DNA from 3 places in the Thiobacter subterraneus genome. Region 2 is predicted to be linked to each of the others. Evidence: predicted binding sites of a transcription regulator. Region 2 holds the regulator's gene; each other region holds the start of a gene.
What was found. The regulator sigma-54, encoded in region 2, starts transcription at its own class of promoters, with help from an activator protein. The targets are predictions, from matches to a motif close to TGGCANGNAANCTGCTTT.

Region 1: ACZ42P_RS11950 (CmpA/NrtA family ABC transporter substrate-binding protein) is a predicted target of sigma-54. The motif match lies at 8,144-8,161, and genes of this name have one in related genera.
Region 3: glnA (glutamate--ammonia ligase) is a predicted target of sigma-54. The motif match lies at 5,308-5,325, and genes of this name have one in related genera.

The regions. Positions count from the first base shown of each region.
Region 1 covers NZ_AP042402.1:2,426,547-2,436,209, reverse strand. The annotation lists gene ACZ42P_RS11975 (nitrate reductase) at 1-2,294, opposite strand, end outside; gene nirD (nitrite reductase small subunit NirD) at 2,279-2,587, opposite strand; gene nirB (nitrite reductase large subunit NirB) at 2,588-5,026, opposite strand; gene ACZ42P_RS11960 (ABC transporter ATP-binding protein) at 5,040-5,834, opposite strand; gene ntrB (nitrate ABC transporter permease) at 5,838-6,761, opposite strand; gene ACZ42P_RS11950 (CmpA/NrtA family ABC transporter substrate-binding protein) at 6,781-7,947, opposite strand; gene ACZ42P_RS11945 (S1C family serine protease) at 9,062-9,663, shown strand, end outside.
Region 2 covers NZ_AP042402.1:1,526,097-1,535,759, reverse strand. The annotation lists gene ubiA (4-hydroxybenzoate octaprenyltransferase) at 1-630, shown strand, start outside; gene ACZ42P_RS07710 (NUDIX domain-containing protein) at 632-1,141, shown strand; gene ACZ42P_RS07705 (LON peptidase substrate-binding domain-containing protein) at 1,256-1,900, opposite strand; gene ACZ42P_RS07700 (flavin prenyltransferase UbiX) at 1,902-2,510, opposite strand; gene ACZ42P_RS07695 (surface-adhesin E family protein) at 2,507-2,974, opposite strand; gene ACZ42P_RS07690 (Gx transporter family protein) at 2,971-3,495, opposite strand; gene ACZ42P_RS07685 (NusG domain II-containing protein) at 3,501-3,875, opposite strand; gene rapZ (RNase adapter RapZ) at 3,875-4,711, opposite strand; gene hprK (HPr(Ser) kinase/phosphatase) at 4,711-5,667, opposite strand; gene ACZ42P_RS07670 (PTS sugar transporter subunit IIA) at 5,654-6,115, opposite strand; gene hpf (ribosome hibernation-promoting factor, HPF/YfiA family) at 6,137-6,457, opposite strand; gene ACZ42P_RS07660 (RNA polymerase factor sigma-54) at 6,472-7,911, opposite strand; gene lptB (LPS export ABC transporter ATP-binding protein) at 8,073-8,795, opposite strand; gene lptA (lipopolysaccharide transport periplasmic protein LptA) at 8,818-9,426, opposite strand; gene lptC (LPS export ABC transporter periplasmic protein LptC) at 9,407-9,663, opposite strand, start outside.
Region 3 covers NZ_AP042402.1:1,378,646-1,388,308, reverse strand. The annotation lists gene ACZ42P_RS06965 (protein adenylyltransferase SelO) at 1-20, shown strand, start outside; gene ntrC (nitrogen regulation protein NR(I)) at 178-1,596, opposite strand; gene glnL (nitrogen regulation protein NR(II)) at 1,606-2,676, opposite strand; gene ACZ42P_RS06950 (DUF4124 domain-containing protein) at 2,723-3,172, opposite strand; gene ACZ42P_RS06945 (DUF4124 domain-containing protein) at 3,169-3,666, opposite strand; gene glnA (glutamate--ammonia ligase) at 3,839-5,248, opposite strand; gene ACZ42P_RS06935 (cation diffusion facilitator family transporter) at 5,395-6,582, opposite strand; gene ACZ42P_RS06930 (rhodanese-like domain-containing protein) at 6,655-7,104, shown strand; gene aroE (shikimate dehydrogenase) at 7,201-8,007, shown strand; gene mtgA (monofunctional biosynthetic peptidoglycan transglycosylase) at 8,016-8,717, shown strand; gene ACZ42P_RS06915 (HPP family protein) at 8,714-9,169, shown strand; gene ACZ42P_RS06910 (hypothetical protein) at 9,173-9,364, opposite strand; gene ACZ42P_RS06905 (ComF family protein) at 9,369-9,663, opposite strand, start outside.

The DNA.
Region 1 (9,663 bases), 900 kb from region 2:
AGCGGCTCGGCCGTTGCCACGCGCAGGGCGACCAGGGGGCGTTCGCGGCCGTCGAGGGTCAGCGTGGCATATTCAAACCCGGCCAGCAGCGGCGCGAGGTGCGCGCGCCAGGCCAGCACGGTTTCGTGCGCGTCTGCCGCCAGGCCCGGCGAGCGCAGCGCCACCAGCCGCCACGGTAGGGTGGCCGGCTCGACGCGCAGCGCGGCGTGCTTGAGTTCGGGCTGCTTCGAGACTGGGTCGAAGGCCGGGATGGTCAGCACGTTGATGCCGTCGTGCGACAGGCTGCGCGCGCCCCAGTGCATGGCGACGAAGGCCTGCCCCGGGCGCACTTCCTCGCTGGCGGCGATGGGCAGCACGATCTCGCCGCGCCGGCTCTTCACGCGCATCAGCTGACCTTCCTGCCAGCCGCGGCGGTTTAGGTCGGAGGGGTGCAACTGGATGCGCGGCTCGGGCTCGTGGCTGTAGAGGCGCGGCACGCGGCCGGTGCGGCTCATTCCGTGCCACTGGTCGCGGAGGCGGCCGGTGATGAGGCGAAAGGGATGGCGGGCGTCGGGCGCCTCGGCGGTAAGGCGCGTGTCGATGGGAATAAACCTCGCCTTGCCGTCGGGGAAGGCGAAGTGGTGGTCGGAGTAGAGGCGCTGCGTGCCTTTGTTCTCGATCACGGGCCACTGTAACGGGCCGAGCTGGTCGAGCGCATCGTGTGACAGAGTACTGATGTCGAGATCGCGGCCCGAAGTCGTTTTGACGTACTCGGCGAAGACCTCTTCGACCGAATGGAAGTCAAAGCTTGCCGTCCTGCCAGCGCCGAATTTTTCAGAGAGCTTGAGTGCAAAGTCGCGGGCGATGCGCCAGTCGGCACGGGCCTCTCCGGGTGGCGGCACGGCGGCCCGCACGCGGGAAATGCGGCGCTCGGAGTTGGTGACGGTGCCGTCCTTCTCCCCCCAGGTAGCGGCCGGTAGCAGGAGGTCGGCAAAGGCAGCCGTCTCGGTGTCTGCCCAGGCATCTTGCACTACGACGAACTCGGCTCTGGTGAGGGCCTGTTTCACTTTCGCGAGATCAGGCAGTGAGTGGGCCGGGTTGGTGCAGGCGATCCACACCGCCTTGATGCTGCCCTCGGCAAGTGCGTCAAACATTTCCACCGCTGTCTTGCCGGGACGATCGGGCAAAGCGGGAATACCCCACAGTACGGCAAGCTCGGCGCGGTCGTCGGGATTGTTGATGTCGCGGTGGCCGGGCAGCAGGTTCGCCATGGTGCCAGTTTCGCGCCCACCCATGGCGTTGGGTTGGCCGGTGAGTGAAAAGGGGCCCATGCCGGGCTTGCCGATCTTGCCGCTGGCAAGATGCAGGTGGATGAGTGCGGCGCCATTGGCAGTGCCATGGATCGACTGATTGAGACCCTGGCACCAGAAGGAGAGCGGGGCCTTCGCGTGGCCGAACATGCGCGCGGCGGTAACGATTTCCTCGGGCTTCAAGCCGCAGGCGGCGGCGACAGCGCCGGGGGTGAGTTCGGCGAGTTGGGCGCGCAATGCGTTGAATCCGCAGGTGTGCTCCTTGATGAAGGCGTTGTCGATCAGCCCCTCCCAAAGCAGCACATGGAGCATGGCCGAATAGAGTAGGGCATCGCTGCCCGGCGCGATGGCCAGGTGCAGGTCTGCAGCCGCGGCGGTGTCGGTGCGGCGCGGGTCGACGACGATCATCTTGAGATCGGGATTCTTCTCACGCGCGCCCTCGATGCGGCGGAAGACGATGGGATGGGTGTAGGCGGTGTTGGAACCGGCGATCAGGATCAGATCGGCCAGATCGATATCCTCGTAACAACAGGGTACAGCGTCGCTACCCAATGTCGCTTTGTAGGCGGCAACCGCCGAAGACATGCACAGGCGCGAGTTGGAGTCGATGTTGTTGGTGCCGACGAGTGCGCGCGCCAGCTTGTTGAAGACGTAGTAGTCCTCGGTCAGGAGCTGGCCGGAGACGTAGAAGGCGACGGCGTCTGGGCCGTGCTCCTGAATGATCGCGGCGAAACGCTCGGCCGCGACCTCCAGAGCGTTTTCCCAGGAAGTCGGCACCGCCCGGGCGGTGCGGCTTTCCCGCAGCAGCGGTACGGTGGCCCGCCCCGTACGCACGGCCGCCAGATGCAGCGTGTTGCCCTTGGAGCAGAGCTTGCCGAAATTGGCCGGATGATCGGGGTCGCCCCGCACGCCGACGATCCTGTCGCCGACGGCCTGAACGATGACGCCGCAGCCGGTCCCGCAGTAGCAGCAGACGCTGCGCGTCTCGGTCAGAGTGCAATCCATACCATCCCGCCTTCGACCTTGGTCGGATAGACCTTCGCGCAGCCCTTGTCCGGGACGACCGCCTCGCCGTTTTCGAGCTGGATCTTCCAGGAGTGAAGCGGGCAGGTGACAACCTTGCCGGCCACGAGTCCTTGCGACAGCGGGCCGCCTTTGTGGGGGCACCTGTCATGCAGGGCAAAGACTTCGTCATCGGCGGTGCGAAACACCGCGATCGTGCCGCCTGCGCTGTTTATCTGGCGGCTGCCGAGACGGGGGATTTCTTCCAGGGGGCAGACTTTTCTCCACTCGTTCATTCAGGTCACCTCCAATGCGATATATTCTGCTGGCTGCTGCTTCACCGCCGCCGCCCAGGGGTCTTCGTAACCCTGCAGGGCGTAGAGCAGGCGCTCGTAGAGCTCGGTGCGGCGGGCGGCATTGTCGACGACCTGTGCCTTGACGTAGTCCAGGCCGACGCGGGCGACGAAGTGGCACGTGCGCTCCAAATACCAGCCCTCCTCGCGGTAGAGCTGCAGGAAGGCCCCAGCGAATTCGAGTACCTCGGCGTCCGATTTCACCTTGCAGAGAAACTGGGCGACCTCGGTCTTGATGCCACCATTGCCGGCGATATAAATCTCGTAGCCCGAGTCCACCCCGATCACGCCTACGTCCTTGATGCCCGCTTCGGCACAGTTGCGCGGGCAGCCGGACACCGCGAGTTTCACTTTATGCGGCGCCCACATGCCGAACAGCATCTTCTCCAGCTTGACGCCCATGTCCATCGAGCGCTGCGTACCGAAGCGGCAATGCTCGGCACCGACGCAGGTTTTCACCGTGCGGATCGACTTGCCGTAGGCATGCCCCGAGACGAGGCCGGCCTTGCCAAGATCGGCCCAAACTTTGGGGAGATCCTCCTTGCGGATTCCCAGCAGATCAATGCGTGCGCCGCCGGTCATCTTGACAGTGGGCACCCTGTATTTTTCCGCCACGTCGGCGATCGCGCGCAGTTCTGCCGGCGTGGTCAGGCCACCCCACATGCGCGGCACGACGCTGAAGGTGCCGTCCTTCTGGATGTTGGCGTGGGCACGCTCGTTGATGAAGCGGGACTGCGGATCATCCTCGGCCTCGTGCGGCCAGGTGGAGATCAGGTAATAGTTGAGGGCTGGGCGGCAGGTAGCGCAGCCGTTGGGCGTCTTCCAGCCGAGCTCACGCATTACGGCGGGGATTGACAACAGCTTCTTCTCGCGGATTGCGGCCCGCACGACGCCGTGTGAATGTTCCGTGCAACCGCAAATCGGCCTGTCGTGGATGTCGGCCGGCTGGTAGGCGCCGCCGATGGTGGAAGCCAGGATCTGTTCGACCAGTCCGGTGCAGGAGCCGCAGGAGGACGATGCCTTGGTGTGCTTGCGCACGTCCTCCAGCGTGAACAGGCCGTGGGTCTTGATCGCCTTGACAATGTCGCCCTTGCAGACGCCATTGCAGCCGCAAACCTCGGCGTTGTCGGGCATCGCGGCGGCTTTGTTCTGGCCGCCGTGACCCGCGTCGCCGACATGATGACTGCCAAACATCAGGTGGTCGCGAATGTCGGCGATGTTCTGCTGGTCCTTCAAAAGCTGGAAATACCAGGTGCCGTCGCCGGTGTCGCCGTAGAGCACGGCGCCGACCAGCCTGTCGTTCTTGATGACCAGCTTTTTGTATATGCCGCCGGCGGGATCGGCGAGCACGATGTCCTCGCAGCCCTCACCCCCCATAAAGTTGCCGGCCGAAAATACGTCGATGCCCGTGACTTTGAGTTTGGTAGAGGTCACCGAGCCGGTATAGCGGGCGAGGCCGATGCGCGCCAGGTGGTTTGCGCAAACCTTGGCCTGGTCGAACAGCGGAGCGACCAGACCATATGTCACGCCGCGATGTTCGACGCATTCGCCCACCGCATAGATCTTCGGGTCGTAGGTTTGCATCGTGTCGGAGACGACGATGCCGCGCTGGCAATGGAGGCCTGCGCTTTGCGCAAGCGCGATGTTCGGGCGAATGCCGACAGCCATCACCACGAGATCGGCTGGGATGCTCGTCCCGTCGTTGAAGCGAACGGCGGCCACGCGACCGCTTTCTCCGGCCACCAGTTCGCTGGTCTGCTTACCGAGCAGGAATTTGAGCCCCTTGGCCTCGAGCGATTTTTGCAGCAGGTCGGCGGCGGTCTTGTCGAGCTGGCGCTCCATGATCCAGTCGGCCAGGTGCACGATGGTCACATCCATGCCGCGCAGTGCGAGGCCGTTGGCGGCTTCCAGCCCGAGCAGGCCGGCGCCGATCACGACGGCATGGCTGTGATGCTTGGCGGCCTCGATCATCGCCTCGGTATCGGCGATGTCCCGGAAGGCGAGCACGCCCGGCAGGTCCTTGCCCGGCACCGGCAGGATGAAGGGCGACGAGCCGGTGGCCAGCAGCAGCCTGTCGTAGCTGACCTCGGTGCCGTCGGCGGCGACCACCTTCTGGGCCTTGCGGTCGATCTTCACGACCTGCTTGCCGAGATGCAGGACGATGCCATTGTCGCGGTACCAGGCGATGTCGTTGAGGACGATGTCCTCGAATTTCGCTTCGCCTGCCAACACCGGCGAGAGCATGATGCGGTTGTAGTTCGGATGCGGCTCGGCGCCAAACACCGTGATTTCGTAAAGGTCTGGGGCGAGCTTCAAGAGTTCTTCGAGGGTACGGCAGCCGGCCATGCCGTTGCCGACCATCACCAGTTTCTGTTTCTTCATTGCTCTCTCTCCGTCAGGCCGCCAGCGGATGGGACTGCTTGGCGTAGAGAAACTCGATCACCGCCGAGCGGTATGCCATGTATTTCTGGTCATGGGCGACGCTCAGGCGCTCGCGCGGGCGCGGCAGGTCGACCGTCAGGATCTCGCCGATGGTCGCGGCCGGACCATTGGTCATCATCACGATGCGGTCTGAGAGCAGAACCGCCTCATCGACGTCGTGGGTGACCATCACCACCGTGGCCCGCGTCGCGCCACAGATCTTCATCAGCTCGTCTTGGAGGCGGGCGCGGGTGAGGGCATCGAGCGCGCCGAAGGGTTCGTCCATCAAGAGCACCTTCGGCTCCATCGCCAGGGCTCTTGCGATCCCCACGCGCTGCTTCATGCCGCCGGAAATCTCGCCCGGATACTTGTGCAGGGCGTGGGCGAGGCCGACCATTTCGAGCATTTTCGTCGTACGCTCCCTGAGGCGTGCCTTCGGCTCGTTGGCGGCGAAAACACGCTCCACGGCGAGATAGACGTTCTCGAAGCAGGTGAGCCAAGGCAGCAGGCTATGGTTTTGGAATACCACCGCGCGCTCGGGGCCGGGGCCGGCCACCTCGCGGTTGGCGCAGAGTATCACCCCGTGGGTCGGCGTGGTCAGGCCGGCGATCAGGTTGAGCAGCGTGGATTTGCCGCAGCCCGAGTGGCCGATCAGGGAGACGAACTCGCCCTGCCGGATGTTGAGGTCGATGTCGCGCAGGGCGATGAACTTCCCCTTCCTGGTATCGAAGCTCATGCCGACTTTTTCGATCTGGACGAACTTTTCCATGATTCAGGCCTCCATACGCAGCCGCTTGGCAAGCAGCAGCAGGCTTTGTTCGAGGATCAGGCCGACGATGCCAATGATGAAGATGGCAATGATGATGTGCTCGACTTTGAGGTTGTTCCACTCGTCCCACACCCAGAAGCCGATGCCGACGCCTCCGGTGAGCATCTCAGCCGCGACGATCACCAGCCAGGCCGTGCCGATCGACAGCCGGATGCCGGTGAGCATGTAGGGCAGCACGCTGGGGAAGAGGATCTTGGTGACGATCTTCCACTCGGACAGGTTGAGCACGCGCGCGACGTTGAGGTAGTCCTGCGGCACGCGCGCCACGCCCTGGGCGGTGTTCATGATCATCGGCCAGATGGAGCAGATGAAAATCGTCCAGGTCGCGGCCGGGTCGGCCTTCTTGAAGACCAGCAGGCCGATCGGCAGCCACGCGAGCGGCGAGACGGGACGCAGCAGGCTGATGATCGGGTTTGCCATGCTCGAGAGCATGGCGAAACGCCCGAGCAGGAAGCCAACCGGGATGCCCACCAGTGCCGCGAAGCCGAACCCGACGGCGACGCGCTGCAGCGAGGAAAGGATGTTCCAGCCGATGCCCTGGTCGTTCGGGCCGTTGCGGTAGAACGGGTCGGCGAAGAGCTTTGTCGCTGCCTCCCAGGTTTTGCCGGGGGTCGGGATGCTGCCACCGTTCATGGTGGCCAGTTGCCAGATGCCAAGGAGCAGCAGCAGACCCACGAGCGGCGGCAGGATGGCGGCGAAGAAGGCACGCAACGCCGCCGAGTTCTGCTCCGTGGTGCTCGGCCGGCCGGATTGCGAAGGAGGCGGAGGCGGTGGCGCGGTCAGTTCCGCGGCCCCAGATGGGCAGCTGGCCGGCTGTGCCGTCGGGCTGTCGCCGACTTTCATCGCATTGATGGTAATTGCTGTCATGACATACTCCTTGTGCGTGTTATGCCTTGACCTTGAAGCCGTCGGCGTACTTCTTGGGATCCTTTCCGTTCCAGACCACGCCGTCGATCAGCTTCGATTCGCGCACCTCGCTCCTGGGCAGTGGCACCTTGAGCTGGCTGGCCGCTTCCTTGTAGAGGTCGATGCGATTGACCTTCTTCGCTACGGCGAGATAGTCCGGGTGCTCTTTCAATAGTCCCCAACGCTTGTGCTGGGTCATGAACCACATGCCGTCGGAGAGGTAAGGGAAGTTGACCGCGCCGTCGTTGTAGAACTTCATGTGGTTCTTGTCGAACCAACTCTTGCCCAAGCCGTTTTCGTACTGGCCGCTCATGCGGCCGCGGATCACCCCGACGTCGGTGTTGACATAGGCCTTGGCGGCGATGATCTCGGCGGTCTTGCTGCGGTTGGCGGCGGAGGCGTCGATCCACATCGAGGCTTCGAGCACGGCCATGATGACGGCGCGCGCGGTGTTCGGATACTTTGCGACCCATTCCGCCGTGGTGCCGACGACCTTTTCCGGATGATCGACCCAGACGTCCTGCGAGGTGGCGACAGTGAAGCCGATCTTGTCGATGATCGCGCGCTGGTTCCAGGGCTCGCCGACGCAGAAGCCGTCCATGTTGCCGACGCGCATGTTGGCCACCATCTGCGGCGGCGGCACGACGATGGTCTTGACGTCCTTGAGCGGATCGATGCCGTAGGCAGCCAGCCAGTAGTAGAGCCACATCGCGTGGGTGCCGGTTGGGAAGGTCTGGGCGAAGGCGTACACCTTCTCCTTTTTCGCCACCAGCCTGGCGAGCGATTCGCCATTGGTGACACCTTTGTCCTTCATCTGGCTCGACAGGGTGATGCCCTGACCGTTGTTGTTGATGGTCATGAGGATGTTCATGTCCTTCTTGGGCCCGCCAATGCCAAGCTGGACGCCGTAGATCAGGCCATAGAGCACATGCGCAGCGTCGATCTCGCCATTGATCAGCTTGTCACGCACGCCGGCCCAGCTCGCTTCCTTGGTTGGCACGATCTTGATGCCATACTTCTTGTCGAAGCCCATCACCGAGGCGATGACGACGGAGGCGCAGTCTGTCAGCGGGATGAAGCCGATCTTCACTTCTTCTTTCTCGGGCTTGTCCGAGCCAGCGGCCCAGACGTGTGGTAACGCGGTCATGAGCGCGGCTCCCGTGGCGAGACGCAGGAAATCGCGACGCGTCACGTCCACGGCAGTATGGGTTGAAACGAAAGTATGACGGTGGGCTTCATTTCTCATCTTGCAACAAAACCTCCTCTGGCCGGCCCTTAGGGCTGTGGATCGGACGCTGTTGTCCTGCGGAAGAACCTCCGTTGGTTCTCCGGTCAAGCCGGGCCAAGCAAGCGGTGTGCCAGGGTGGGAAACGTTTTGAAATCGGCCGGATATATTTATTTGGGGGGGGAGGCATGCACCGTATCGGAGCAAATTGGGCTGCCGCTGCACCGCTTCAGAGCAAGAGCTTGGCCATTTCGACCACGTCGGTGGCGACTTGCACCAGTGGCAGCGATTTCTCCAGTATCCGTTTCCTCAGGGCGGCCTACGCCGCCTCTTCGGCCATGACGCGCATGTTCATCAGGATGCCTTTGGTCTTTTCGCTCAGCTTGCGTTCCGACAATTGGCGCTGGGCCGTGGCGCCCATGCCTCACTGCTTGGTATTCCCCGAAACGCGCGATGTCGCAGCCATTGACGACATAAACCGAAACGCCCGCCTTGACCGCTGATCGGACGGTGGCCTTGTCGCCCGATAGTGAGAACATCGCTGCTGGGCACGGCATCGACTGATTCAGTGTGCCGATGTGTTCGAGCGTATTGCACGTGGGTGAAGCGGTCTGGAGCAGGATGATTTCCGGCCTATTGATAACCACCCCAATGGATGACCATGCTTTGAGGAGGTCGCACGTTAGTCGAATCAGGCATGATTCGGGGAGGGGCCATGATCACCAAGCGACACAAACGGGATTTGCCAGAGATGGAAGCGCGGCGGCGACGCGGCCTGCCCATGCTCGGGCATGGCAATGCGCAGGCCAAGTGGCGCGCGCTCGGGCGAGAGCCGGCAGACGGCTTCAACGTGCGCCGGGCAGTGGATGCATCCCCGCAGGGCGGGCGTAGGCACAAGCCCCTGCGGCGCCGTGCCGGACCCGTCGCGCCATTCAGGCAGCAGGCGAAGGGCCGATCCGATGGGATGTTTTCGTGTCATGCCCACGGCCGGTGCCCCGGTTGGACGCGGCGTCGAACGCCCGGGTAGAATCGCCCCATGCCCTGCCTGAACAACGCCGCGATCCATGCCATCCTGTTTTGTCTCGGGTGGCTGTTTGGGGCCCACTCGGCCCTGGCCCAAAGCCAGCAGATCTTCAGCCGCTACCAGGACCGCGTGGTGCAGGTGCGCATCCTGGAAGCCTCCTCCGGGGCCAAGGCCGGCGTGGGTTCCGGCTTCGTGGTCACACCCACCGGTCTCATCGTCACCAACTATCACGTCATCGCCGATCTCGTCCACAAGCCCGAGCTCTATCGCGGCGAGGTGCTCACTGCCACCGGCCTGCTCGCGCCCCTGCGCCTGGTCAATTTCGACGTGGTGCACGATCTGGCCCTGGTGGCCACGGACATCGCCTTCCCGCGCCACCTGACACTCGCCACCGGGCCGGTGGCCATCGGCGAGCGCCTCTATTCCATCGGCACGCCCCTGGATCTCGGTTTCACCATCGTGGAAGGCACCTACAACGGCCTGCTGGAACATTCCCTTTACGAGAAGATCCATTTCACCGGCTCCATCAATCCGGGCATGAGCGGCGGCCCCGCGCTGCTGGCCGATGGCCGGGTGGTGGGCGTGAACGTGGCCACCGCGGGCAACCAGGTGAG
Region 2 (9,663 bases):
CGCGACCGGCCCCTGGCGGCGCAACGGGTCAGCCCGCGGGAGGCCCTGTGGCTGGCCGCCGGGCTGGCCCTGGCCGCTTTCCTGCTGATCCTCCCCCTCAACCGTCTCACCTGGGTCCTGTCCGTGCCCGCGGTCCTGCTGGCGGCGAGTTATCCCTGGACCAAGCGTTTCCTCGCCGTGCCCCAGGCCTATCTGGGCATCGCCTTCGGTTTCGGCATTCCCATGGCCTTTGCCGCCCACACCGCCAGCGTGCCGCCCATCGCCTGGCTGCTGCTCTTGGCCAATGTGTTCTGGTCCATCGCCTACGACACGGAATACGCCATGGTGGACCGGGACGACGATGTCAAGCTGGGCATCAAGACCTCGGCCATCACCTTCGGACGTTTCGACGTCGCCGCCGTGATGATCTGCTACGCGACCATGCTGGGCCTGCTCGCCTATGCCGGCCACCTGCTGGACAGGGGACCGGTCTACTACGCGGGACTCGGGGTCGCAGGTGCCATCGCCCTCTACCACTACCGCCTCATCCGCGACCGCACCCGCGAAGGCTGTTTCCGCGCCTTTCTCCACAACAACTGGCTGGGCGCGTCAGTGTTCGCGGGCATCGCCCTGGACTACCTCCTGCGCTGACATGCCGCGCAAACCCGACATCGCTGCGGTTCTCGAGGAATTCGCCCAGGGGCTGCCGCGGCTGCCCGGCGGGCGGGTGGATTATTCGTCGGCGCGCCGGGTGCCGGTGCTGGTGTGCTTCGTGGAAGCCGGCGGGAAAATCCTGCTCCTCAAGCGCAGCAGCAAGGTGCGCAGCTATCCGGGCAAGTGGGGTGCGGTGGCGGGCTGCATCGACCGCGACCTGCCCCTCGAGGAACTTGCCCGCGCCGAACTCAGGGCGGAGCTGGGGCTGCCGGCCGGGAGCGTGGCGAGTCTCGCCCTGGGCGAACCCTACGAATACACGGACCCCATGCTCGCCCGGACCTGGTGCATCTATCCCCTCCTTGCCCGGCTTTCCGGCAGGCCGCGTATCGAGATCGACTGGGAGCACACGGATTTCGAGTGGATCGAGCCCCAACGGCTGGCCGAGTACGACACCGTGCCCATGCTGGAGGAAAGCCTGCGCCGCGCCATCCGCGCGGCCATTGCCTGACGGGGCCGACACGCCAAGCGCCTGCCCCCCCCGGCGGGCAGGTCTGGAGAAAACGCTGCACCCAGGCGGCCGCCTGCGTGTCCTTTGCGGGTCGGCTTTCCGGTGGGCCGGCTTTCAGCTCGCCAGTCCCTGCTGGCCCAGGAAGCGGTGCAGGATTTCCAGCCGCACGCGGCTGTCGTTCATTTCCAGCATGTTCTGTTTGGCGCTCAGTTTGAGGGGCAGCACCTCGGCCAGACGATAACCCAGCCACACTGCGTCCTCGTAGGCGAAGGGTGGCTGGAAGCGTTCCTCCCCCACATGCTGAATGATGGCGCGCAGCACCCCGGCACAGGCCGCGTGTTCCGCCGGCAGCGCCAGGGGCGGTTCCACCGGCAGCAGCCGCGCCCGCGCCACCACCAGCCCGTCGGCCTCGGCGTGGCTTTCCAGCACCTGGAAGCGCTGGCCCCCCAGCACCGTGAGGTTGAGCACGCCCAGCGCCTGCATGTCCCAGTCGGTGATGCGCGCCGTGGTGCCCACCGCATGGGGCGTGGCCGGCTGACCCACTTCGGCGCCCTCGCGAATGAGACACACACCGAAGGGCCGGTCGGTCTGGAGGCAGGCCTTGGCCATGTCCATGTAGCGTGGCTCGAACACCCGCAGCCGCAAAAGGCCCCCCGGAAACAGCACGGTGTGCAGGGGAAACAGGGGCAGCTCGAAGGGGGTGCCCTGGGCCGATTCCTGCAGATAGTCCACGATGCGGTCGCGCAGTCTGCGCAGCATGTCAGGTCTCGCGCTCGCCCCAGCGCGGCATGAGCTGGTGCGGCACCGCGAGCTGATCCAGCACGCGCGCGACGACGAAATCCACGAGATCCTGCACGGTTTGGGGATGGTGATAAAAGCCGGGATTGGCAGGGAGTATAACGACACCGAGACGGGCGAGCTTGAGCATGTTTTCCAGATGCAGCGCGGAGAAGGGGGTCTCCCGCGGCACCAGCACGAGTCTGCGTCCTTCCTTGATCACCACGTCTGCGGCGCGCTCGATGAGATTGTCGGACAGGCCGGCGGCGATGGCCGCCAGCGTGCCCATGGTGCAGGGGCAGACCACCATGGCGTCCGGCGGATTGGAGCCGGAGGCCACCGGCGCAAACCACTCTTCCCGCCCGAATACCGCGAGCTGCCCGGGCTGGGGGCCGAAACGCTCCGTCAGGAAGCGTTCCAGGTCCTGGGCCCGCGCCGGCAGGGCGAGACCCAGTTCCTGTTTGGCGGTGACGTGGGCCACCTGGGAGGCAAGGAGCTGCACGCGGCAGCCTGCGGCGAGCAGGCATTCCAGCAGGCGCAGGCCATAGGCCATGCCGGAAGCCCCGGTGAGGGCGAGGGTGATGGTCTTCATGGCGTGAGCTCCTGCAGCGGCGCCTCCTGTTCCTGCCCGGGGGCGGTGTCCTGTTTGCGTGCGGCCTCCTGTTCCCGTCTGCGTGCGACCAGGGCACACAGATGGTGTTCGAAGGCATCGCCCAGGGTATCCGGAATGATGGGCGTGCCGTCCTTCTCCGCTTCCGGCACGTATTCCAGCACGGTGCCGTCGGCCGCGTGGTAGAGATAGCTGATCAGACGCAGGGTGTGCTGACCGCAGTGGATGCGCTCGCGCATCAGGGCCCACGCGGCGGGCTGGCCCTTGATGAGCGGCGGCTGACGGAACACGACCTTTTTCCAGTAGGTGATCTCCTCACCCTGGATCACCAGCTTGCTGCGGTCGTAGAAATACTGGTCCTCGCCGCGAATGGGGAGGCGCACCCAGTCGGCGGCCCAGGCGGGCAGCGCAGCCGCCAGGCCGGCAAGGAGCCCCAGCCACCTCATGCCGGCGCGGTCCGCCCAGGCAGGCGCTCCAGGAGGTGGGCGGCGGCCAGACCATTCACCGTGCCGAACACCAGCGCCGCGCCCGCGAACAGGGGTGTCAGCGCCAACAGCCCGGCATGGGGAATGAGCCACAGATACACCACCGCGAGCTGGGCGGCCACGTGGGCCAGCGCCGCCACCACGCTGTGGGTGACGGGACCGAACCAGGCGGTGGGCAGCCCCCGTGTGGCCGCGAGCGCCACCAGCGCGGCCAGCGCACCGGCCAGGCTCAGCACGAAACCGGGGGAGAGGAAGGTGCCCAGCAGCATGCCGCCGGCCACCACCCGCAACAGCGACACCCAGGCGGCCACCCGCCAGCCGAAGCGCTCGAGCACTACCAGCGTGACGATGTTGGCCAGGCCCGGCTTGACCCCGGGCAGGGGCGAGGGAACCGCGTTCTCGGCCAGGGTGAGTCCCAGGGCCAGTCCGGCCAGCCAGGCAATGCGCCGGTCTTCCTCGGTGACGGGCAGGGTGAGGCGCATGGCGGCTAATAGGTGAGGGAATCGAAGCGCCGCGTCGCACCGGCGAGCTCCACGCTCACCTGGTTGGGCAGGCAGAAGGCGGCATCGCCGGCGCGGCTCAGCCAACCCTGCTTCACGCAGTATTGGCGCGGCCCCGGGTCGGCCGCCACGCGCGCGCGTCCCGGCTCGATCTCGATCACGCTCACGCCCAGCGGACCCCGGGCCAGGATCCGGCGCGGAGTGTCGAGCCCCACTTCCGCCACCACCTGCCCGCCGGCACGCACGATGGCGCGCCGGGGCACGTCGCCAGGCAGGGCGGTCGCGGCGAGCCCCGCCACCAGCAGGATTCCCGCTGCCAGGGTGAGCCCATCCCCCGGACGCAGGTGGGCCAGCACCTTCATCAGGCCAGCCCCCGGTGGCGCACCAGCACCTGGTAGTCATTGCGGAAGCGCTCCGCCAGCCGTTCCGCGAAATACACGGAACGATGCTGGCCGCCGGTGCAGCCGATGGCCACGGTGAGATAGGCGCGGTTGTCGCGCACGAAGGCCGGCAGCCATTTCTCGATGAAATAGCGGATGTCGGCCAGCATGCCGATGGCGGCCTCCTGCTGCTCGAGGAATTCGATCACGGGCGCATCCAGCCCCGTCAGGGGGCGCAGGCGGGGATCGTAGTAGGGGTTGGGCACGCAGCGCACGTCGAACACGAAATCCGCATCCAGCGGCAGGCCGTGCTTGAAGCCGAAGGATTCGAACAGGAGGGTGATGCGGGAGCGGTCCAGCGCCAGGAAATCCTTCACCCAGTTGCGCAGGGTGTTGGGCGAAAGTTCGCTGGTGTCGATGTGATGGCCCAGCTCGCCGATTTCCGCCAGCGCCTCCCGCTCGGCTTCCACGCATTCCGGCAGGGTGCGCCTGCCGTCCGAGAGGGGATGGCGGCGGCGGGTCTCACTGTAGCGCTTGACCAGGGTTTCGGTGTTCGCCTCCAGGAACAGCACGCGCACGTCGATGCCCTGGTGGCGCAGGGTGCGCACCTGCTGCGGCAGCTCGGACAGCGTGTGGCCGGTGCGGGCATCGACGCTGATGGCCACCTGGCTGCGGCCTTCCTCGTTGAGCAGCTCGATGAGGGACGGCAAAAACTCCACCGGCAGGTTGTCCACGCAGTAATAGCCGGCGTCTTCCAGCACGTTGAGGACGATGCTCTTGCCCGAGCCGGACAGACCGCTGACCAGGATCACCTGCATCAGCGTTCCTCCTCATCGTCTCCCGCGCGCAGGAAGCGGTCGTGGCGTTCCAGGAACTGCTGGCTGCTGTCGATGCCGCGCAGCTGCAGGATGTGGCTGCGCACCGCCACTTCCACCAGCACCGCGATGTTGCGCCCGGCCGCCACCGGCAGGCGCGCCTTGGGGATCGCCACGCCCAGGATCTCCTGCACTTCCTGCTGCATCTGCAGCCGGTCATAGCCTGCGGTGTGGATGTCCTGCGGCTGTTCCAGGTGGACGATGAAACGCAGCGTCTTTTTCGGTTTCACCGCCACTTCGCCGAACAGGGCGCGGATGTTGAGGATGCCCAGTCCGCGCACCTCGATGAAGTCCTGCAGCAGCGAGGGACAGCGGCCTTCCAGGGTATCCGGCGAGGTCTGGTAGATCTCCACCACGTCGTCGGCGATCAGGCGATGGCCGCGGCTGATGAGTTCCAGCGCCAGCTCGCTCTTGCCGATGGCCGATTCGCCCGTGATGAGCACGCCGATGCCCATCACTTCCATGAACACGCCGTGCAGCGTGACGAACTCCGCCAGCACCTTGGCCAGATAGTGCTGCAAAAGCTGCATCAGGCGCGGGCTTTCCTGGGGGGTGGTGAACAGCGGCGTTTCCGTGCGGTTGGCGGCATCCAGCAGGGGCTGGGGCACGGCGATGCCGTTGGCCACGATCACCGCCGCGAGTTCGGTGGAAAACAGGTTGTCGATGGCCTGCCTGAGGCCCGCCTCGTCCAGCCGGGCGAGATAGTCCATTTCCGCGCAACCCAGCACCTGCACCCGGTTGGGGTGCACGAAGTTGAGATGGCCGATCAGGGCGAGCGAAGGCTTGGAAACGGTTTCGCTGGTGAGCACGCGGTCGCCGCCGGTCATGCCCGCCACCCAGGCGAGCTGCAGCTTGGCGCGCATGTCCTCGAACAGCCGTGTGACACTAATCTGGGGCATGGGGGTGGGTGAACAGGTGATGGATGGCGACGGGATCGGTGAGCCGGGCGAGCCGGTCGCGAAAAGCCGGGTCCCCGAGCAGACTCGCCAGTTCCGAGAGGATTTGCAGGTGCAGCTCGGTGGCCTGCTCGGGCACCAGGAGCACGAACACCAGGTTCACGGGCAGCCCGTCGGGGGCGCCGAAGGGGATGGGGTCGCGCGGCCGCACGAAGCAGCCGGCGGCCCGCTTCAGGCCCTTGATGCGGCCATGGGGGATGGCCACGCCCTGCCCCAGACCGGTGGAACCCAGCTTCTCCCGGGCGAGCAGGCTGGCGGTGATGGTTTTGGCGGGAACCTGCAGGGTCTCGGCAAGACGCCGCCCCACTTCCTCGTAGAGGGCCTCCTTGCTCGCGGCGGGAACGTCCAGCAGGATGCGTTCCGGGGCGAGCAGTTCGGGCAGCAGGCTCATGGCCGGGGTGGCCGGGACAGGCTATTCCGCGGCCTGGCGCTTGAGCGCCTCGCGGCCGTGTCCGCCGTTCTTCTCCTTGTGCTTGAGCACCTGGCGGTCGAGCTTGTCGGCGAGGGCGTCGATGGCGGCATACATGTCCGCGTCCTGGCTTTCGGCGAAGAGATCGCGGCCGCTCACGTGGATGGTGGCTTCCGCCTTCTGGACCAGCTTTTCCACGGACAGGATCACGTTCACGTCGATCACGTGGTCGAAGTGGCGCGTGATGCGTTCCAGCTTGCTTTTGACGTAGTCGCGAATCGCGGGGGTGACATCCACGTGATGACCGGTGACGGTGAGATTCATGATGGGCGCTCCTGTTAGAAGGACTTGCGAAGACTGACCGGCGGAATCTGCAGCGATTCGCGATACTTGGCAATGGTCCGGCGCGCCACGATGATGCCCTGCTTGGACAGGATGTCGGCGATCTGGGCATCGGACAGGGGGTGCCTGCGGTCCTCCGCGGCCACCAGCTGCCTGATCAGCGCGCGGATGGCGGTGGCGGAACAGGCGCCGCCCGACTCGGTGGCGACGTGGCTGCCGAAGAAATACTTGAGCTCGAAGATGCCCCGCGGCGTGAGCATGTATTTCTGCGTGGTGACGCGCGACACGGTGGATTCGTGCAAACCCACCGCCTCGGCGATCTCGCGCAGCACCAGCGGCCGCATGGCCACGTCGCCGTGTTCCAGGAAATGGCGCTGGCGGTCCACGATGGCCTGGGAGACGCGCAGGATGGTGTCGAAGCGCTGCTGCACGTTCCGGATCAGCCAGCGCGCTTCCTGCAGCTGGCCGGCGAGTTCCTTGCTGGCCCCGTTGCGGCTGCGGCGCAGGATGTCGGCATAGACCCGGTTGATGCGCAGTCTGGGCATCGCCTCCGGATTGAGACGCACCACCCAGCGGCCCTTGATCTTGCGCACCTCCACGTCATGCACCACGTAGCGGGTCTCGTCGCGGCCGAAGGCCGCGCCCGGGCGCGGATTGAGGTGAGTGATCAGCTCGTGCGCCTCGCGCAGCGCCTCATCCGAACATTGCAGCAGTTTCTTCAGCCTGTTGAAATCGCGCGCCGCCAGCAGGTCCAGGTGTTCCCGCACGATGGTGAGGGCAAGGCTTCGGGCCGGCTCCGGCGCCTCGCCCTTCTCCAGCTGCAGGGCCAGGCATTCCGACAGATCGCGCGCGCCCACCCCCACCGGGTCCATGTTCTGCAGGTGCTTGAGGGCGGCGGTGAGCTCCAGCGGATCCACCTCCAGCTCCGGCGGCAGCATCTCTGCGATCTCGTTCAGGGGCTGCTTGAGATAGCCGTCCTCGTCCAGGGCGTCGATGAGCAGGGCGATCAGGCTTCTGTCCCGCTCCGAGACGGTGAGCAGGTTGAGCTGCCACAGCAGATGTTCACGCAGGGTCTCCGCGCCGGCGGCCAACTGGGGGAAATCGCCTTCCTCGTCCTCGCCGCGGGGACCGGTGGGAATATCCTGGTCCCACAGGCTTTCCGGCGCCTCGCTGATTTCCGGCTCACGCTCGGTCTCGCCGGCGGTCTCGTCGGCGGCGGGCGTGGGCAGCGTGGTCGCGAAGCCCTCGGGGAGCGGGGCGCCTCCTTCCTCCTCGCCTTCCAGGTCGTAGCGCTCCAGCAGGGGGTTTTCCTGCAGGATGGCTTCCAGTTCCTGATTGAGCTCCAGCGTGGAGAGCTGCAGCAGACGAATGGACTGCTGCAGTTGCGGCGTGAGCGTCAGCTGCTGGGAAAGCTTGAGCTGCAGACTGTGTTTCATAGGGGACTGGCCCGGCTCCGTGCCGAATGCGTAGTCGGCTGGCCGCCGACCGGACTGCTCCGCGCGGGCGCCGCCTGCGGGGGCCCGAGCCCGAATGCTCCTTCAGGCCGGCTGCGTCAGAACCGGCAGCGATGCATTCCGGGTAAAGGGGAGGTTCGGGCTCAGAGGCGAAAGTGCTCGCCGAGATACACCCGTCGCACCGCCTCATTATAAACAATTTCATCCGGCTGTCCGCTGGCGAGCACCGAGCCCTCGTTGATGATGTAGGCCCGGTCGCAGATACCCAGGGTTTCCCGGACGTTGTGGTCGGTGATCAGCACGCCGATGCCCCGCTGGGACAAAAAGCGGATGATCTTCTGGATGTCCAGCACGGCGATGGGATCGACCCCGGCGAAGGGCTCGTCGAGCAGAATGAAGCGGGGGCGCGTGGCCAGGGCCCGGCCGATTTCCACCCGGCGCCGTTCGCCCCCCGACAGACTGGCGGCGGGGGCTTGGCGCAGGTGGTCGATGTTGAGCTCGGTGAGCAGCAGGGTGAGCTGGGTGTCGATTTCGGAGGGTGTGAGGGGCTGCAGCTCCAGGATGGCGCGGATATTTTCCTCCACGGTGAGCCTGCGGAAGACGGAGGCCTCCTGGGGCAGATAGGACAGCCCCAGGAGGGCGCGCCGGTGGATGGGCAGACGGCTCAGGTCCTGGCCGTCGAGCAGGATCCTGCCTTCATCCAGGGGGGTGAGCCCCACCATCATGTAAAAGCTGGTGGTCTTGCCGGCGCCATTGGGCCCCAAAAGCCCCACCACGTCGCCGCTGTGCACGGTGAGGGAGACATCCTTCACCACCGTGCGCGCCTTGTAGCGCTTGCGCAGGCCAACGACTTCCAGCGTGCTCATGGCGGGCCGGCCGCGTGCAGGCCTAGGGCTGGCGCGGCGTGTCCGCCGGACGCAGCTCGAGCCCGTCCGCCGGCGGCGGTGTGGGGGTGCGGGATTTGGGCTGGATCACGGCGCGCACCCGGCCCTTGGGATTGGTCTCGCTCACCGCCTCCGGCCCGCCCTTCACCTGGTAAAACTCGGTTCGGGCGTCATAGGAGATGTAGCTGCCGCGCACCTCGTCCTGGCCGCGCTTGACGCGCGCGTTGGTGAACAGCTCCACGCGGTCCCGTCGGCCGTCGTATTCGATGCGCTGGGCCCAGCCTTCGATGTATTCGTCCACGCCATCCCGCTTCTGCCGGAAGCTTGCGGGATTGCCCAGGGCGGTGGCGCTGGTGAAGCCCTGGGCGTCCTGCCGCACTATCAGCTTGTCGGCCAGGATGAGCAGCGTGCCCTGGGACAGGCGCACATTGCCGGTGTAGGTGGCCACCTTGGCGGCATCGTCCACTTCCATGGTGTCCGCCTCCAGGTTGATGGGCTTGTCCCGGTCCGCTTTCTCGCCACGGGCGCCCGGCGCGAGGCCCAGGCAGACGACCAGCGCAAGGATGGCGAGGCGGGCCGAGGCGGGCCTGGCCTCAGCGGCGGGGTTTCGCATAGTGGACTTTCACGCGGGAGAGGATTTGGAAATGGCGGGTCTTGGCGTTCAATTTTAAGCCAACGCCGGTGATCTGGGTATGCGCATCGGTGATGGTCACCGGCTGGTCCGTCACGGCCAGCTCCTTTTCCGGCTGGATGTGCAGGTAGGACGTGGTGAGGGTGAGCTCGCTGCGGTCGCCCTGGGCTTCACGGATGATGCGCACGTGATCGCGCAGGTGGACCTCCTCGCCGTCGC
Region 3 (9,663 bases), 150 kb from region 2:
GCACCTTCTGCGGCACCTGAGGGCTTGCCATGCCCCTTGCCCGCTGCGCGGGTTGCCCGATGACCGCCCGTTTGAGCCGGGACGCCGACTATAAAGTAAAGACCTGACCCCATCGCGGGTGGCCTAAAGTAAAGACCTGACCCCATCGCGGGTGGCCATACGAAGGACGCGGCGGCGTCAGCCGGGCGTCTTGTCCCCGGGGTGGTCGTCGATCCCCAGTTCCTGGAGCTTGCGGGTGAGGGTGTTGCGGCCGATGCCGAGCAGGTGGGCCGCCTCGATGCGCCGTCCTCCGGTGTGTTCCAGCGCCTTGAGCAGGCAGGCCTTCTCGAAGCGCGCGAGGAGCGCTTCCATGATGCCGGTTTCGCCGCGGGCAAAGAGCGCGGCCACTTCCCGCTCCAGACTGGCCACCCAGTCGGTGGCAGCTTCCGCCGCCGTCCCGCCGCGCAGTTCCGGCGGCAGGTCGGCGATCTCGATGGTCTGTGCGGGCGCCATCACCGTCAGCCAGTGGCAGACGTTTTCCAGCTGGCGCACGTTGCCGCTCCACTCCAGGGACTGGAGATGTTTCAGCGCGGCATCGGAGATTTTCTTCGGTTCCACGCCCAGCTCGCGCGCGCTCCTGGCGAGGAAGTGGCGCACCAGCAGCGGGATGTCTTGCCGCCGTTCGCGCAGGGGGGGCAGGCGCAGGCGGATGACGTTGAGGCGGTGGAACAGGTCTTCCCGGAACAACCCCTGTTTGACCCGCTGCTCCAGATTCTGGTGGGTGGCGGCGATCACGCGCACATTCACCTGGATGGGCTGGTGGCCGCCGACGCGGTAGAACTGCCCGTCGGAGAGCACGCGCAACAGCCGGGTCTGCAGTTCCGGCGGCATGTCGCCGATCTCGTCCAGGAACAGGGTGCCGCCGTCGGCCTGCTCGAAGCGGCCGCGGCGCATGGTCTGGGCGCCGGTGAAGGCCCCCCGTTCGTGGCCGAACAGCTCTGACTCCAGCAGGTCGCGGGGAATGGCCGCCATGTTGAGGGCGATGAAGGGCCGATCGCGCCGGGGACTGTGCCGGTGCAGGGCGCGGGCTACCAGCTCCTTGCCCGTGCCGGACTCGCCGGTGATGAGCACCGTGGCGTGGGACAGCGCCAGCCGGCCGATGGCGCGGAACACTTCCTGCATGGCGGGCGCCTGGCCGAGTATCTCGGGGACTGCTTCTTCGGCCGCGTCCGACTGCGCCCCGGCGCGGCTCTCCTCCAGGGCGCGGCGAATCAGCCCCACCGCCTGGTCCACGTCGAAGGGCTTGGGCAGGTATTCGAAGGCCCCGCCCTGGAAGGCCGCCACCGCGCTGTCCAGATCCGAGTAGGCGGTCATGATGATGACCGGCAGGGTCGGGTGGCGTGCCTTGATCGTGTGCAGCAGATCCAGCCCCGAGTCACCGGGCATGCGGATGTCCGTGACCACTACTTCGGGTGTGGTACGTTCCAGGGCGGCGAGGGCGGCACTGGCGCTTTCGAAGGTCTGGTGGGGAATGTGTTCCCGCGCCAGGGCCTTTTCCAGCACCCAGCGAATGGAACGGTCGTCGTCGATGATCCAGACGGATTTCTGCTCGGTCATGCCAGGGGCCTATTCCGGATGAACGTAGGGCAAAAGCACCGTGAAGCAGGTGTGCCCGGGGCGGCTTTCACAGTCGATGATGCCCTGGTGCTGGGCGACATAGGTCTGGGCGATGGTCAGCCCCAGGCCGGACCCGTCCGGCTTGGTGCTCACCAGGGGATAGAAAATTTTTTCCCGCATCTCTTCCGGAATGCCCGGACCGTTGTCGATGATCTGCAGTGCCACCGCCAGCCGGAAGGCGCGCTTGCCGATATGGACGCGGCGTGCCACCCGCGTGCGGAAAACGATCTCGCCGTCGCTGCCCACGGCCTCCAGAGCCTGCGCCGCATTGCGCGCAATGTTCAGCACCACCTGGATCAGCTGTTCCGGATCGGCCGTGAGTTCCGGCAGACTCACGTCGTAATCGCGGCGGATGACGATCCCTTCCGGCCGTTCGGCGAGCAGGATGCTGCGCACCCGCTCCAGCACTTCGTGGACGTTGACCAGCGTGAAACGGGGCGCACGGTTGGGCGCCAGCATGCGGTCCATGAGGGACTGCAGCCGGTCCGATTCCTTGATGATCACCTGGGTGTACTCGCGCAGGCTCGCCCGGGGCAGTTCGTGTTCCAGAAGCTGTGCGGCGCCGCGGATGCCGCCCAGGGGATTGCGGATCTCGTGGGCCAGGTTGCGCAGCAGCTCGCGGTTGAACGCCTGCTGGAAATAGACGCGTTCCTCGCGCGCGATTCTCAGGTGCGGGTCCAGGGGCTTGAATTCCAGCAGCAGACCCTGCGCCGGCTGGGCCAGCGGCGTGATGGTGCAGGTCACCCGATGGCGGTTGGCGGGGGTGGCCAGGGTAAGCTCGTGTTCGGTGTAGCTCGCGCCCTCCGTGAGGGCGGTTTCCAGGGCGTTCACGAGTCCACCCGTCTCCACGAAAGCCTGGGTCAAGGGTTGCCCGCGCAGGGTGCGCAGGCTCAGCTCGAACAGATTCTCCGCCGCCGGGTTCATGTAGGCGACGCGCAAATCGGCGTCGAGCAGCATCACGGCGGTGGCGAGCTGCTCCAGTCCGACGGAAGCGAAGGGGGATTCGGCCGGCACGGTCATGGCGGGGAAAAACGAAGCAATAAGCGGACCAGGGCGGTCCGAAGGCTCAGCGGGCGAGACCCAGCTCCCGGCGCAGGGCGGCGATGTTGCGCTCGTGCAGGGCCACGGCTTCACGCAGGCGCTTGAGGCGTTCCTGGGTTTTCTGCGGGTTGCCCGCTTCTTCGGGCAGGCGCGCGGCCTCGCCCTCCTGCAGGGCGCGGCGCGCCTCGGCCAGGGCCCGCTGTTCGCTGGCGAGCTCGTCCTCCAGGATCCGGCGCCGCAGGTCGTCCCGCTGGCGCTGGGTTTGCGCGTCCACCCGGGGGAAGTTGCCGGGGCCCGGGTTGGCGCGGTTGCGCGGCGCCGGCGTCGGTTCGCCGATGTCCAGCTTGGTGGCGCCCTTGCGGGGAATGTTGGTGTAGGTGACCCGACCGTTCTCGTCCACGAACTTGTAGATTTCCGCGCCTGCCGGCCCGGTCGCGGCCACGAGCAGGACGAGCGGGACCGCGCCCCACCTCATCGCGGGCGCGCCTCGGGCGTCGGCGGCGCGAGGGTCTGGCCGCGCCCTTCCAGATCGGCGAGCTGGGCCTTGAGATCATCCAGTTCCTTCTGCCGGCGGTCCACTTCTTCCTGCAGCCGCTTCATCTTTTCCTCGTAGGCGGCGACGTTACGGCCGCGCGTGCCATCCTTGCGCACGAACACTTCCGGCTTGTCCGCCCCTTCCTGGTAGGCCTGCTTGGCCTCGGCCAGCGCCTTTTCCGCTGCAGCGATGCGCTGGCGCAGGGCTTCAATTTGCTGCTCGCGCTCATTTGCGGCGGGCGCCCGTGTCGGGCGCGGTTCCACCTTGGGCGCCGGGACGGTGGAGATTTCCGGCAGCTCTACCTTCTGGCCGCCCTTGATGGGCTTGTTGGAGTAGGTCACGTGACCACGCTCGTCCACGTACTTGTAGATGTCCGCACGCGCCGGCAGCGCGGCGGCGAGGAGCAGGAGCATGAGCAGGTGGCGTTGGGACATGGGACGCTCCGCCAGTGAGGGCAATCCAGTGTATGACAGGCGCGTGGGGCTTGCAACGCAGGGGGCCGGCCCGGAATGAACGGGGCCATGAAAAAGGGCGGGACCCTGCCCGCCCTTGGATGCCGTAACCCGGAAAAGGTTGCCCTGCTCCCGCGCGGGAGCAGGACCCGCCTCACAGGGAATAGTACATGTCGAACTCGATGGGATGGGTGGTCATCCGCAGGCGGGTGACGTCCTCCATCTTGAGCTCGATGTAGGCATCGATGAAGTCGTTGCTGAACACGCCGCCACGGGTGAGGAACTCGCGGTCCTTGTCCAGCGCTTCCAGGGCCTGATCCAGGCTGTGGCAGACGGTGGGGATCCTGGCCGCTTCTTCCGGCGGCAGGTCGTAGAGGTTCTTGTCCGCCGGGTCCCCCGGATGGATCTTGTTCTGGATACCGTCCAGGCCCGCCATCATCATGGCCGCGAAGGCCAGATACGGGTTGGCCGTGGGATCGGGGAAGCGCACCTCGATGCGGCGACCCTTGGGGCTGGCCACATGGGGGATGCGGATCGAGGCGGAACGGTTCTTGGCCGAGTAGGCCAGCATCACGGGCGCTTCGAAGCCGGGCACCAGGCGTTTGTAGGAGTTGGTCGCCGGGTTGGTGATGGCGTTGAGGGCACGCGCGTGCTTGATGATGCCGCCGATGTAGTAGAGCGCCAGTTCGGACAGCCCCGCATAGCCATTGCCCGCGAACAGGTTCTGCCCGTCCTTCCACAGGGACTGGTGGCAGTGCATGCCGGAGCCGTTGTCGCCGACGATGGGCTTGGGCATGAAGGTGGCGGTCTTGCCGTACTGGTGCGCCACGTTGTGCACCACGTATTTGAGGATCTGCGTCCAGTCGGCGCGCTTGACCAGTGTGTTGAAACGGGTGCCGATTTCGCACTGGCCCGCCGTGGCCACCTCGTGGTGGTGCACCTCCACCGGCACGCCCATCTCCTCCAGCGCCAGGCACATGGCGGAACGGATGTCCTGCAGGGAATCCACCGGCGGCACCGGGAAGTAGCCGCCCTTGACCTTGGGCCGGTGGCCGATGTTGCCCGCCTCGGTCTGCTCCCCGGAGGACCAGGCCGCCTCCTCGGACTGGATCTTCACCGCGCAGCCGGACATGTCGTCATGCCAGGTCACGGAATCGAAGATGAAGAACTCGGGCTCGGGACCGAAATAGGCCGTGTCGGCGATGCCGGTGGACTTGAGGTAGGCCTCGGCGCGTTTGGCGATGGAGCGCGGGTCGCGGTCGTAGCCCTTCATGTCGGCAGGCTCGATCACGTCGCAGGTGAGGATGAGCGTGGGCTCTTCCATGAAGGGGTCCATGTTGGCGGTGTCCGGATCCGGCATGAGGATCATGTCGGACGCCTGGATGCCCTTCCAGCCGGCGATCGAGGAACCGTCGAAGGGATGGCCCGACTCGAACTTTTCCTCGTCGAAGGCAGAAACAGGCACGGAGACGTGCTGCTCCTTGCCGCGGGTATCGGTGAAACGCAGGTCAACGAAGCGCACCTCGTTGTCCTTGATCATCTTCATTACGTCGGCGACCGCCATGGTTTTCTCCTCAAAGCAATGGGAAGGGACAGGGTGTTTCCAACTCTCGGGCTGGCGCTAAAGCAGGAAGCGTGCCAAGGCGGAAAACGAAACAAGCCATTGTGCCACAAATGCCTGGGAACCGCCCTTTGCCGCGGTGTGCACCATCATGGTGCAAGCTCATCGGCCGATGCACCAATCTGGTGATGGGGCGCGTGGAGATGGATGGCCCGGAACAGGGGGTCGTCCTGCAGGGTCCTGATGCGGTCCTTGAGGCGTCCCATGCGTGCCGGGTCCGCGCAGAAGTCTTCCGGCAGCAGGATTTCCGCCTCCACCTGCCCGTCCAGGTAATGGAACTGGACCCGCCGGGGCTCGGGGAGGGTGTCCCCCAGGGCGGCCCGCAGGCGCGCCAGGAGCTCGTCCCGGGGCGGCAGATGGGCCGAGGGTTTGACCAGGGCATCGTCCTCCGGGTCCACGTGTACCATCACGTCCAGCACGTCGTGGTTTTCCAGCACCCGCTTGCGGGCCCGCTCGGCGATGTGGTGGCCTTCTGAGACGCTGATCCTCGGATCCACCAGCACGTGGGCGTCCACCAGGGCCTGGTCGCCCATGCGCCGCGTGCGCAGCTCGTGCAGCCCGCGCACGCCCGGGGTGTTTTCCAGGGTGGCGCGGATGGCCGCCACCTCCTCGTCGGAAAGCGCCGTGTCGATCAGCTCGGACAGGGCCTGGAAGGCCATTTTCCAGCCCATGCGCACGATCAGGAAGGCCACCAAGAGCGCCGCCACCAGGTCCAGGAAGCGGTACCCCAGCAGGTTGCCGGAAATGCCCACCACCACGACCAGCGAGGAGGCCGCATCGGAGCGGGAGTGCCAGGCATTGGCCACCAGCATTTGGGAACGCAGACGGCGCGCCACCGCCATCATGTAGCGGAACAGGGCTTCCTTGCCGATCAGGGTGAGCAGGGCGATGTAAAGGGTGGCCACGTGCACCGGCTGGATCGCTGCCGGGTCCTGCAGCCGGGTGCCCGCGCCCCACAGGAGCAGCACGCCCAGTCCCATGAGCATGACGCCCAGCGCCAGGGTGGCGGCTGTCTCGATGCGGGCATGCCCGTAGGGATGGTTTGCATCCGCGTCCCGGCTGCCGTGGCGGTTGGCGAACAGCACCAGGAAATCGGAGAGCAGGTCGGAGGCCGAGTGCAGGCCGTCCGCCATCAGGGCCTGGGAGCGGCCCAGATACCCCACCACGATCTGCAGGAGGGTGAGGATCAGATTGACCGCGACGCTTACCCAGGTCACCCGCTGGGTGGCGCGGTAGCGGTCCTCGGCACGGAGGGGGCGTGTCTCGGCGGCGGGCACGGGCTGTAGGGCAGGGGCGGGAAAAATCTGACTTATACTCAAACCGGCTGGGGAGTGACAAGGAAAACAACGATGACGCTGAGCGAAATCCTGGCCCGGGCCCAGGAACGGGCGCGGGTCGCCCACCTGCCCTACGAGGGGGCCCTGACCCCGGTGGAGGCCTGGCAGGTCCTGCAGCTTGCCCCCCATGCGCGCCTGGTGGATGTGCGCAGCCGCGCGGAGTGGGATCTGGTGGGCACCATTCCCGGCGCGGTGCAGATCGAGTGGCAGACCTATCCCGGCTGGCATCCCAATCCCCATTTCCTGCAGCAGCTCAAGCAGGCGGTGGACCGGGAATCCCTGGTCATGTTCATCTGCCGCAGCGGCGGCCGCTCCCACCGGGCGGCCGAGGCCGCCACGCGCGAGGGCTGGCTCGACTGCTACAACGTGCTGGAGGGGTTCGAGGGTGACCGCGACAAACTCACCCAGCAGCGCACCGTCAACGGCTGGAAAAAGGCGGGACTGCCCTGGGTGCAGAGCTGAAAGGCAGCAAGGCCGGGTTGCACGATGCAAGTTACAAGGGGGGGCGGGGGCGGCTAGAATTCGCGGCTTGCGACTCACCCTGAAACTCGACTCCAGATGACCGACCGCTACGCCGTCTTCGGCAACCCCATCGGCCACAGCCTGTCTCCCCGCATCCATGCCGCGTTTGCGCGCGCCACCGGTCAGGACATGGTCTATGAGGCGCGGCTTGCGCCCCTGGACGGCTTCGTCGCCGCCGTGGAGGCGTTCCGGGCCGAGGGAGGCAGGGGCGCCAACGTCACCGTGCCTTTCAAGGTGGAAGCCTTCCACTACGCCCGCACCCTCACCGAGCGCGCGCGCCTGGCCCAGGCAGTGAACACCCTCAAGTTCGAAGGGACGGAGATCCTGGGGGACAACACGGACGGGGTGGGGCTGGTGCGGGACATCATGGTCAACCTCAGAGAGCCCATGGCCGGGCGCCGGGTGCTGCTCCTGGGGGCAGGGGGTGCGGCCCGGGGGGTGGTGGGGCCCCTCCTCGCCGAGGGGCCGGCCGAGCTCTTCATCGCCAACCGCACACCGGAAAAGGGCGAAGCGCTGGCCGCCCAGTTCGCCGGACTGGGACGGGTGGCCGGTGGCGGTTTCGACGCCATCCCGGGGCGTTTCGACATCGTGATCAACGCCACTTCCACCGGCCTCAGTGATGACATGCCGCCCCTGCCGGCGACGGTGTTCGCCCCACAGGCGCTCGCCTATGAGATGATGTACGGACGGGTCACCCCCTTCATGAGCTTCGCCGCCGCCCACGGCGCGCGTGTGGCCGACGGACTGGGCATGCTGGTGGAGCAGGCGGCGGAAGCGTTCTTCTGGTGGCGGGGCGTGCGCCCCGCGACCCGGCCGGTGATCGACGCCCTGCGCCAGGGGTGAGGCTCGTGCTGAAGGCCCTCTGGCGCTGGCTGTGGCGCGTGCTGGCCCTCGTCCTGGCCGGCGTGCTTCTGCTGCAGCTGTGGTTCTTCGCCCACGTGTGGTGGTACGTGGATCACAATCCCGCCACCACGGCCTTCATGGAGCGGCGCCTGGCCGAACTGCAGGCGAAGATGGGCGAGGATGCGGCACTCAAGCACCACTGGGTACCCTACGAGCGCATCTCCATCCATCTCAAGCGGGCCCTGATCGCCGCCGAGGACGCCAAGTTTCCCGAGCACGAGGGCTTCGACCTGGAAGGCATCGAGAAGGCCCTGGAAAAGAACGAAAAGAAAGGGCGCGTGGTGGCGGGTGGCTCCACCATCAGCCAGCAGCTGGCCAAGAACCTGTTCCTGTCCGGGAAGCGGTCCTACCTGCGCAAGGCGCAGGAGGCGGTCATCACGCTGATGCTGGAGAAAATGATGACCAAGCGCCGCATCCTGGAGATCTACATGAACGTCATCGAGTGGGGGGAGGGCGTCTATGGCGCGGAGGCCGCGGCCCGCCACTATTTCGGCACCAGCGCGGCGCGTCTCACGCCGGAACAGGCGGCGCGTCTGGCCGCCATGGTGCCCCGACCGCGCTATTTCGAGAAGCGCCCCAATTCCCCGTATCTGGCCCGGCAGACGGCGCGTATCCTGGCGCGCATGAATCAGGTGACGGTACCCCGATGAAGCGCTGGCTGCTTCCCGGGATCATGGCCACCCTGGCCACGGCCCTGCTGTTTGCCCTGCTGGCCAGTGGCACCAGTACCATCGTCGCCTCGACCTCCGTGGCGAGCACCGCCTTCGTGCTGTTCGCCGCGCCCGCCAGCCTGGCGGCCCGCCCCTGGAACACGCTGATGGGCCACCTGCTGGGGCTGGGCGCGGGGCTTCTGGTCCTGCCCCTGGCCGGGCTCGGCGTGCCGCCGGTGATTCCCTATTCCCTGTCCGTCGGGGTGTCGGTGGCGCTCATGCAGTGGGCGCGTGCCCCCCACCCGCCCGCCGCCGGGACGGCCCTCACCGTGCCCGCCGCCCATTACCACGGGGGCTTCACGTCCACCATGGCGCTCGTTCTCCTGCTCACGGTGGTGGGGCTCCTGCTGGTGCAGCGGCCGGTGCGCAGATACCTGCCGGCCGGGGAATGAGGCTCACGCCGGCCGGTCGTACACCGCCATGATGGAAACCAGCTCGGCCAGCACCGCCGCACGTTCCTCGGCGTTTAGCCCTTCCGTTTCGGGCACCGGCTCCCGGCTGGCGAGTGCCTGGATGATCTCCCGCACCCGGGCGCAACCCAGCTCGCAGATGCGGGTGACGGCCTGATCCACGCGCCGGCTGTCCACCGGCTTACCTCCTGGGGAGGGCGCGGGCCACCACCCACAGACTGACTTCCGCCGCCCCGGCGCGCTTGAGGGCGCGCGCCGCCTCACGCAGGGTGGCGCCGCTGGTCATCACGTCATCCACCAGGGCCACATGCAGCCCTGCCACGGTCTTGTCACAGGCGAAGGCGTCGCGCACGTTGCGGCTGCGCTCCACCAGGGAGAGCTGGGCCTGGGGGGCAGTGTCGCGGATGCGCCTGAGGCTGCCCGTCTCCAGGCGCACGCCCAGCTGGCGCGCCAGGGGGCGGGCGATTTCCGTGGCC